DNA from 3 places in the [Clostridium] colinum genome. Region 3 is predicted to be linked to each of the others. Evidence: a T-box and tRNA genes for the amino acid it is inferred to sense, from the RefSeq annotation. Region 3 holds a T-box; the other regions hold tRNA genes.

Region 1 (2,277 bases), 510 kb from region 3:
TATAAGTTTAAATAATATATTTAAAAATCCATATATAGCATTTGTATATTGCCCTTCTTTATTTGTTAAAATCGGTATTGCATAAAAAGCTCTATTCATTATGCTATGACCATCTATTAGCATTAATTTTTCCATTTTATTCTCCTTAAAAATTTTAAATATCTATGTAAAACAAATTATTGTGTTTATATTTACTTTTGTTATAAGTAATTTTAACATAAACTAAAAAATATATCCATAAATTTATAAATAAATATTTTAAACTATTAACAAGTTACATAACAAATATTTAAATTTATTAAAAACATTAAAATATAACTTTAGACAATAGATATAATTTTTGTTATACCTATTGTCTAAAGTTATATAAATTTTATTCTATCTTTATTTATTATTTATTAAGAATTTTTAATAATATACAATATACTATAAAAAGTGAAACAATAAACATTATAGGCATTATAATTAAAATATTTTTTTTAAATTTATATTCTTTATTACTTTTAATAGTATAATAAATAATTAAAATTGAAAATATTATATAATATGTAATAAGAAAATAGCTATTAATATCGATATTAAATTGTAATTTTAAAAAAGGTATTATAATTGTTATAATACTAAAAATTATTAAAATATATTTTAGTAATTTCATTTTATACCTCCTAAAAACTTATCTCAAATATAATTACTAATTTTCTACCCTATATTTTAGTGATATACCTGCTAAGTATGTATATAATCTTTATATACTTTAAATTTTTATTATTTATAAGCCGTTTTATTTACAAAGTTTTCTTAATATTCTCAATATGTTTAATTATATCATATATTTTGGTGCAAATGCTATATAATGTACATAATTCTACTTTAATAACTACTATTATTCATATTAAATATATCATTTATTTTTATATGTATTTTAGTCTATATATTTGACATTAAATTTTTTTATTTTTATCACTAAATACAGTATACAACCATTATTTTTTACACTCATAGGCTTATATTTATATATAAAAAAAGCATACGCTAATCGCGTACGCCCCTTTTAAAGTGAGTTACCCGGGGCTCGAACCCGGGACACCTGGATTAAAAGTCCAGTGCTCTACCAACTGAGCTAGTAACCCATATGCCCAGAGACGGAATCGAACCGCCGACACGAGGATTTTCAGTCCTCTGCTCTACCGACTGAGCTATCTGGGCTTGCCTTAACGACAAAGTCAATTATATATTATATTTTTAAATATGTCAATACTTTTTTGCATTTTTTTCAAAAAAATTTTTCTAGTGCTTAAAATATAAAAAAATTTGACCTTTTTATATGTTTATAATATAATAATAAATTAATAGTCAATATATGGAGGTTAGTATAAAATGGACCTTTTAGATAACCTAAAAGACATTATGTTAAATGATAATAATTTTAAAAAAGTAAAAATTATTATTTTGAAAATCATATTTGTGAAAAAACTGGTAATAATATAAAAATAAATTTAGATTTTAAACTTTCTAATGAAAATAATGATAAAATTATGAAATTTGGTATATGCCCACATTGCAAAACATTATTTTATTATTACGACTTTGAAAGTAAGTCTTTTTAACTTAGGAGGATTTTATTATGGAAAATGAAAATAATGCCTTATCTCAAACTGGCAATTTTATACATAACTATATACAAAAAGATTTAGAGGGAAATCTTAATAAAATACACACTAGATTTCCACCAGAACCAAATGGCTATCTTCATATAGGACACGCCAAAAGTATTTGTTTAAACTTTGGACTTGCAAACTATTATGGTGGAAAATGTAATCTTCGTTTTGATGACACAAACCCTGCTAAAGAAGATGATGAATTTGTACGTTCAATAAAAGAGGATATTAAATGGCTTGGGTTTGATTGGGAAGATAGACTTTATTTTGCTTCTAGCTATTTTGATAAAATGTATGATTGTGCTGTACAGCTTATAAAAAAAGGTAAAGCCTTTGTTTGTGATTTAACACCAGAACAAATTAGAGAAAAAAGAGGCTCTTTAAATAGTCCTGGTGAAGAAAGTCCTTACAGAAACCGTTCTATAGAAGAAAATTTAGAACTTTTTGAAAAAATGAAAAATGGTGAATTTAAAGACGGCGAAAAAACTTTAAGAGCAAAAATAGATATGTCTTCGCCTAATATAAATATGCGAGACCCAGTTATATATAGAATAGCTCATATTCCTCACCATAAAACAGGTGATAAATGGTGTATATATCCTATGTATGACTTTGCTCA
Region 2 (2,277 bases), 540 kb from region 3:
GAGCACATTATGGATTTGGAGAATTTTTAGATATAAAAGAAGTAGAAAAAATAATGCCTTTAGGAGAGTTTGAAAAGCTTGTAACAGAGTATATAAATATTTTTAATCAAGAGGATTGGTTTAAAGGAAGTTATACTAATGAATTTATAGTGAGTATGTCTGAGCATTATGCATTAGCAGAAATTAGCGGAAAGGCTTTTCGTACTGACAAAGGAGCTTTTTTATATGATGAAGAACATGGTTGGGAATATTGTGAAGGTGATAGAGTAGTATTTCATATATCTGATGTAGCACCAAATCTTCAAGATATATTAACAAATATAGCAAAATATATTAATGAAAATTATGTAAAAAATCTTACATTTGATTATTGGGATAAATTTTTAGATGATATAGATAAAATGCCAGATGATTCGGAATTAAAAAAATCTTTTGCTGAATTTAATAAAGTATTTAAAGACTAATATAAAAATAATAAAAAACTTATTAAATTAATAATATTTGATTTAATAAGTTTTTTATTTTAAAGATAAAATGTATCTTAACAGAAATTATATTTTAATCAAATAAAATAGGGAAAAATAATAAAAGTAGTATGAATAGAATATGATTTAAGTTAGATTTAAAATAAAAGTTAGTTAAATACAAAAAAGACAGATTTATTAATAACTCTGTCTTTTAAAACCTTAGAATAAAAGCGGGTGATGGGAATCGAACCCACGTCCTCAGCTTGGAAGGCTGATGTTCTACCATTGAACCACACCCGCATAAGCGCGAGACGGGATTCGAACCCGCGACCCTCGCCTTGGCAAGGCGATGCTCTACCACTGAGCCACTCGCGCGTATTAAGGTAAAAGCGGGTGATGGGAATCGAACCCACGTCCTCAGCTTGGAAGGCTGATGTTCTACCATTGAACCACACCCGCATATGCCCAGAGACGGAATCGAACCGCCGACACGAGGATTTTCAGTCCTCTGCTCTACCGACTGAGCTATCTGGGCTTAAGCTTTTCCCTTAAGACAATAATTATTATAATCTATAATCCTAATATTGTCAACAGTTTTTTAAAAAAATTTTAAAATAAAGTATTAACATTGATTATTTATAAGTTTTGTAAAATTTTCTATAAATTTATAATCACATTCTTTGGTTCGTTTTTTTATTTTAAAATCTTTTTTACCAGATTTTCTTAGCTTTTTACCAATATGTTTTCTTAGTAAAAGTTCATTTATATTATTATTTGTAAAAATATAACCATTTTGATTAATGACAAAACAATTTTTAGTTAAGCACATAGCAGCAAGAGAATAATCTTGTGTTACAACAATATCGTTTTTTTCACATTTATTTAATAATATAAAATCGGAGCTATCTTTTCCTTTATCTGCAATTATACAAGTTATTTTTTCATTTTCAAAATTAAAAATATGAGAAGTGTCATAAACAATTAAAACTTCTATATTATTTTTTAATGCTATATCTATACATATATTTATTACGGGGCAACCATCAGCATCTATTAATATTTTCATAAAACCTCCATTATAATAAAAATATCTTTATTAAATAAAGTAGAAAAAGATGAAAAGGATACAAAATGTAAAATATATATTTTATATTTTTACCTTTTTTTCCATTATAAAATAAAATTATAAATAAGGGTATAATTGTAAAAATATATAAATTAAAAGATTGATAAATATAGTTTTTATCATTAATTTTATAGTATAGTATGTTTAATATAAAGTCAATATTTTTTATAGTAACCCAAAATATACTATAAAATAAAATATATTTTTTATCCTCTACAAAGTAGAAAATATAAATTAATACAATACCCCAAGTTCCATAATCAGTTTTTAAAATGTAAGCTAATAAAATACCTAAAAATAGGAAAAAATATTTTATCAAATAGTTTGTATTTTTATTGTAGAAAAATAAAGAAATACTAGCAATAAATAGTGTATACACTGTATTTGTTTGATTAATAAAATTTATTTCACTATTAAAGCATAAATCATAAAATATTTCAGATATTATTGATAAAATAAAAAGAGTTTTTAAATAATTTTTTATGTTAGAAGTTTTTTTCAAACCTTCAGTTATTAAAAATGAATATAGAGGAAAAGATAAACGACCAATATATCTGAATAACAAATGATTTTTAAAGATAACACCTCCTATATGATCTATAATCATTGTTATTAAAGCTATTATTTTTATAGAATAATTTGTCATAGGCACCTCTAAATTTAAACAGTTTATATACAGTATAA
Region 3 (2,277 bases):
TTTTCTACACCTTCTACTTTAGAACCAGATAAAGTCATTTCATCACAAAATGTTTTTATATTACAATCTATATCAACATAATCTTTAAGCCACGACATTGGTAAATTCATTTTTTATACCTCCTAAATTAAAATTGTTGTAAAAAATTAATATCATTTTCAAAAAGTAATCTTAAGTCGCTAATAGCATATTTTTGCATAGTTACTCTTTCAAGCCCCATACCAAAAGCAAATCCACTATATTCTTTAGGGTCAATACCTGCCATTTCTAATACTTTAGGGTGAACCATACCACAGCCTAAAAGCTCTATCCAACCACTATTTTTACACACTCTACAACCATTACCGCCACAAGCAAAACAAGAGGCGTCCATTTCTGCACTAGGCTCTGTAAATGGGAAATGATGCGGTCTAAATCTTACTTTTGTGTTACTACCTAAAAGTTCTTTAGCAAATACAGTTAATGCTCCTTTTAAATCTCCCATTGTTATATTTTTATCTATAACAAGACCTTCTAATTGATGAAAAACTGGAGAATGTGTAGCATCTACTTCGTCTGAACGATAAACTCTACCTGGAGCTATTATTTTTATAGGCATATTTTTATTTTCCATAACACGAATTTGAACAGGAGAAGTTTGTGTTCTAAGAACAAAATCTCCAAGCCCATTTACATAGAATGTGTCTTGTTCATCTCTAGCAGGGTGATTTTTAGGTATATTTAAAGCTTCAAAGTTATAATAAGCCGTTTCTACTTCAGGACCTTCTGCTATTTCATAGCCCATACCTATAAATATATTTTTAATATCATCTATAACTTGTGTCATAGGATGTTTATTACCTAATTTTTTAGTTTTAGCAGGCATAGTAACGTCTATTTTTTCTTGTTTAAGTTTAAGCTCTTGTTCTTTAGCTAATAAAGTTTTTTTCATAGTATCTATTTTTTCTTCAATATGTGCCCTTACTTCATTAGCAATTTGACCTATTATTGGTCTTTCTTCAGCAGATAAAGCTCCCATACCTTTTAATATGCTTGTAAGCTCACCTTTTTTACCAAGAATCTCTACTCTTATTTGTTCTAAATCTTTTAAATCATTTGTTTTGTTAAGTTTTTCTATTGCTAAATCTTTAATTTGTAATAACTTTTCTCTCATTTTTATGCTCCTTTCAAAATTTTAACAATTAAAAAAGCCCTCGCCCAAAAGGGACGAAAGCAACTTCCGCGGTACCACCCAAATTTGTAAAATAAATTTACACACTTTTAGACGTAACGTGCCTTAAACGTATCTTTTTAATGAGAAAAACTGTTCAAAAGATATACTCCAGCGTGAACTTCTATATTATTTTATCTTAAAAATGCTTTCAGCCACGGCATTTTCTCTCTAAAAGAACCATAATATATACTTTCGCTTTCACAGTATTTAAAATATAAATAATTATATCATAATAGAAAATCTTGTCAAGGTTATTTTATTTACTAGTTTTAATTATTTATGTTATATTTAGTATATTTTATGATTAATAAAATAATAACTGTTAATAATATATACATAATTTTAAATTATATGGAGGATTATAATATGAATTTAAAAGGTACTAAAACAGAACAAAATTTATTAGTAGCATTTATAGGAGAATCTAAAGCCAGAAATAAATACACATATTATGCAGAAAAAGCTAAAAAAGAGGGATATGAACAAATAGCTAATATATTTTTAGAAACAGCTAATAATGAAAAAGAACACGCTAAAATATGGTTTAAACTACTTTATAATGGGATACCCAATACTATAGACAACCTTAAAGATGCTGCTAATGGAGAAAACTATGAATGGACAGATATGTATAGCCAAATGGCTAAAGAGGCAAAAGAAGAAGGATTTGATAATATTGCTAAACTTTTTGAAGAAGTTGGTAAAATAGAAAAAGAACATGAAGAAAGATATTTAGCATTATTAAAAAACATAGAAGAGGGAAAAGTATTTAAAAAAGACCAAGAGGTTGTATGGCAATGTGGCAACTGTGGTCATATACACAAAGATAAAAATTCACCAAATGTTTGTCCAGTATGCTCTCATCCACAAGCATATTTTCAAGTTTTATCTAAAAATTATTAAAAAATAAAAGCCTAATTTAAATAAAGTTAAATTATATAAGGTGTAGATAAAGTCTACACCTCTTTTAAAAAGTTAAAATTGTATCTTATAAAAAAATTAATTAACACTTAGTTGTTTTTCTTTTTCATCTAATAAGATAGATTTGAAAATAAAATGTAAAT

What was found. A T-box is a leader RNA that pairs with one kind of tRNA and senses whether it is charged. The one in region 3 lies ahead of pheS (phenylalanine--tRNA ligase subunit alpha), so its partner is inferred to be a tRNA-Phe.
Region 1: it has a tRNA-Phe gene. The T-box ahead of pheS (phenylalanine--tRNA ligase subunit alpha) is inferred to sense a tRNA for this amino acid. The anticodon was not compared.
Region 2: it has a tRNA-Phe gene. The T-box ahead of pheS (phenylalanine--tRNA ligase subunit alpha) is inferred to sense a tRNA for this amino acid. The anticodon was not compared.

Annotation. Positions count from the first base shown of each region.
Region 1 is NZ_OW712331.1:178,559-180,835, reverse strand. Features, by position in the region: gene polA (DNA polymerase I) at 1-135, opposite strand, end outside; tRNA gene NBW53_RS00830 (tRNA-Lys) at 1,058-1,130, opposite strand; tRNA gene NBW53_RS00825 (tRNA-Phe) at 1,134-1,206, opposite strand; gene NBW53_RS00820 (glutamine--tRNA ligase/YqeY domain fusion protein) at 1,625-2,277, shown strand, end outside.
Region 2 is NZ_OW712331.1:1,166,200-1,168,476, reverse strand. Features, by position in the region: gene NBW53_RS05785 (hypothetical protein) at 1-464, shown strand, start outside; tRNA gene NBW53_RS05780 (tRNA-Gly) at 697-767, opposite strand; tRNA gene NBW53_RS05775 (tRNA-Gly) at 771-842, opposite strand; tRNA gene NBW53_RS05770 (tRNA-Gly) at 856-926, opposite strand; tRNA gene NBW53_RS05765 (tRNA-Phe) at 930-1,002, opposite strand; gene NBW53_RS05760 (YaiI/YqxD family protein) at 1,090-1,533, opposite strand; gene NBW53_RS10180 (TraX family protein) at 1,544-2,200, opposite strand.
Region 3 is NZ_OW712331.1:1,701,802-1,704,078, reverse strand. Features, by position in the region: gene pheT (phenylalanine--tRNA ligase subunit beta) at 1-110, opposite strand, end outside; gene pheS (phenylalanine--tRNA ligase subunit alpha) at 128-1,153, opposite strand; T-box leader at 1,200-1,424, opposite strand; gene rbr (rubrerythrin) at 1,580-2,116, shown strand; gene NBW53_RS08275 (DUF1189 family protein) at 2,213-2,277, opposite strand, start outside.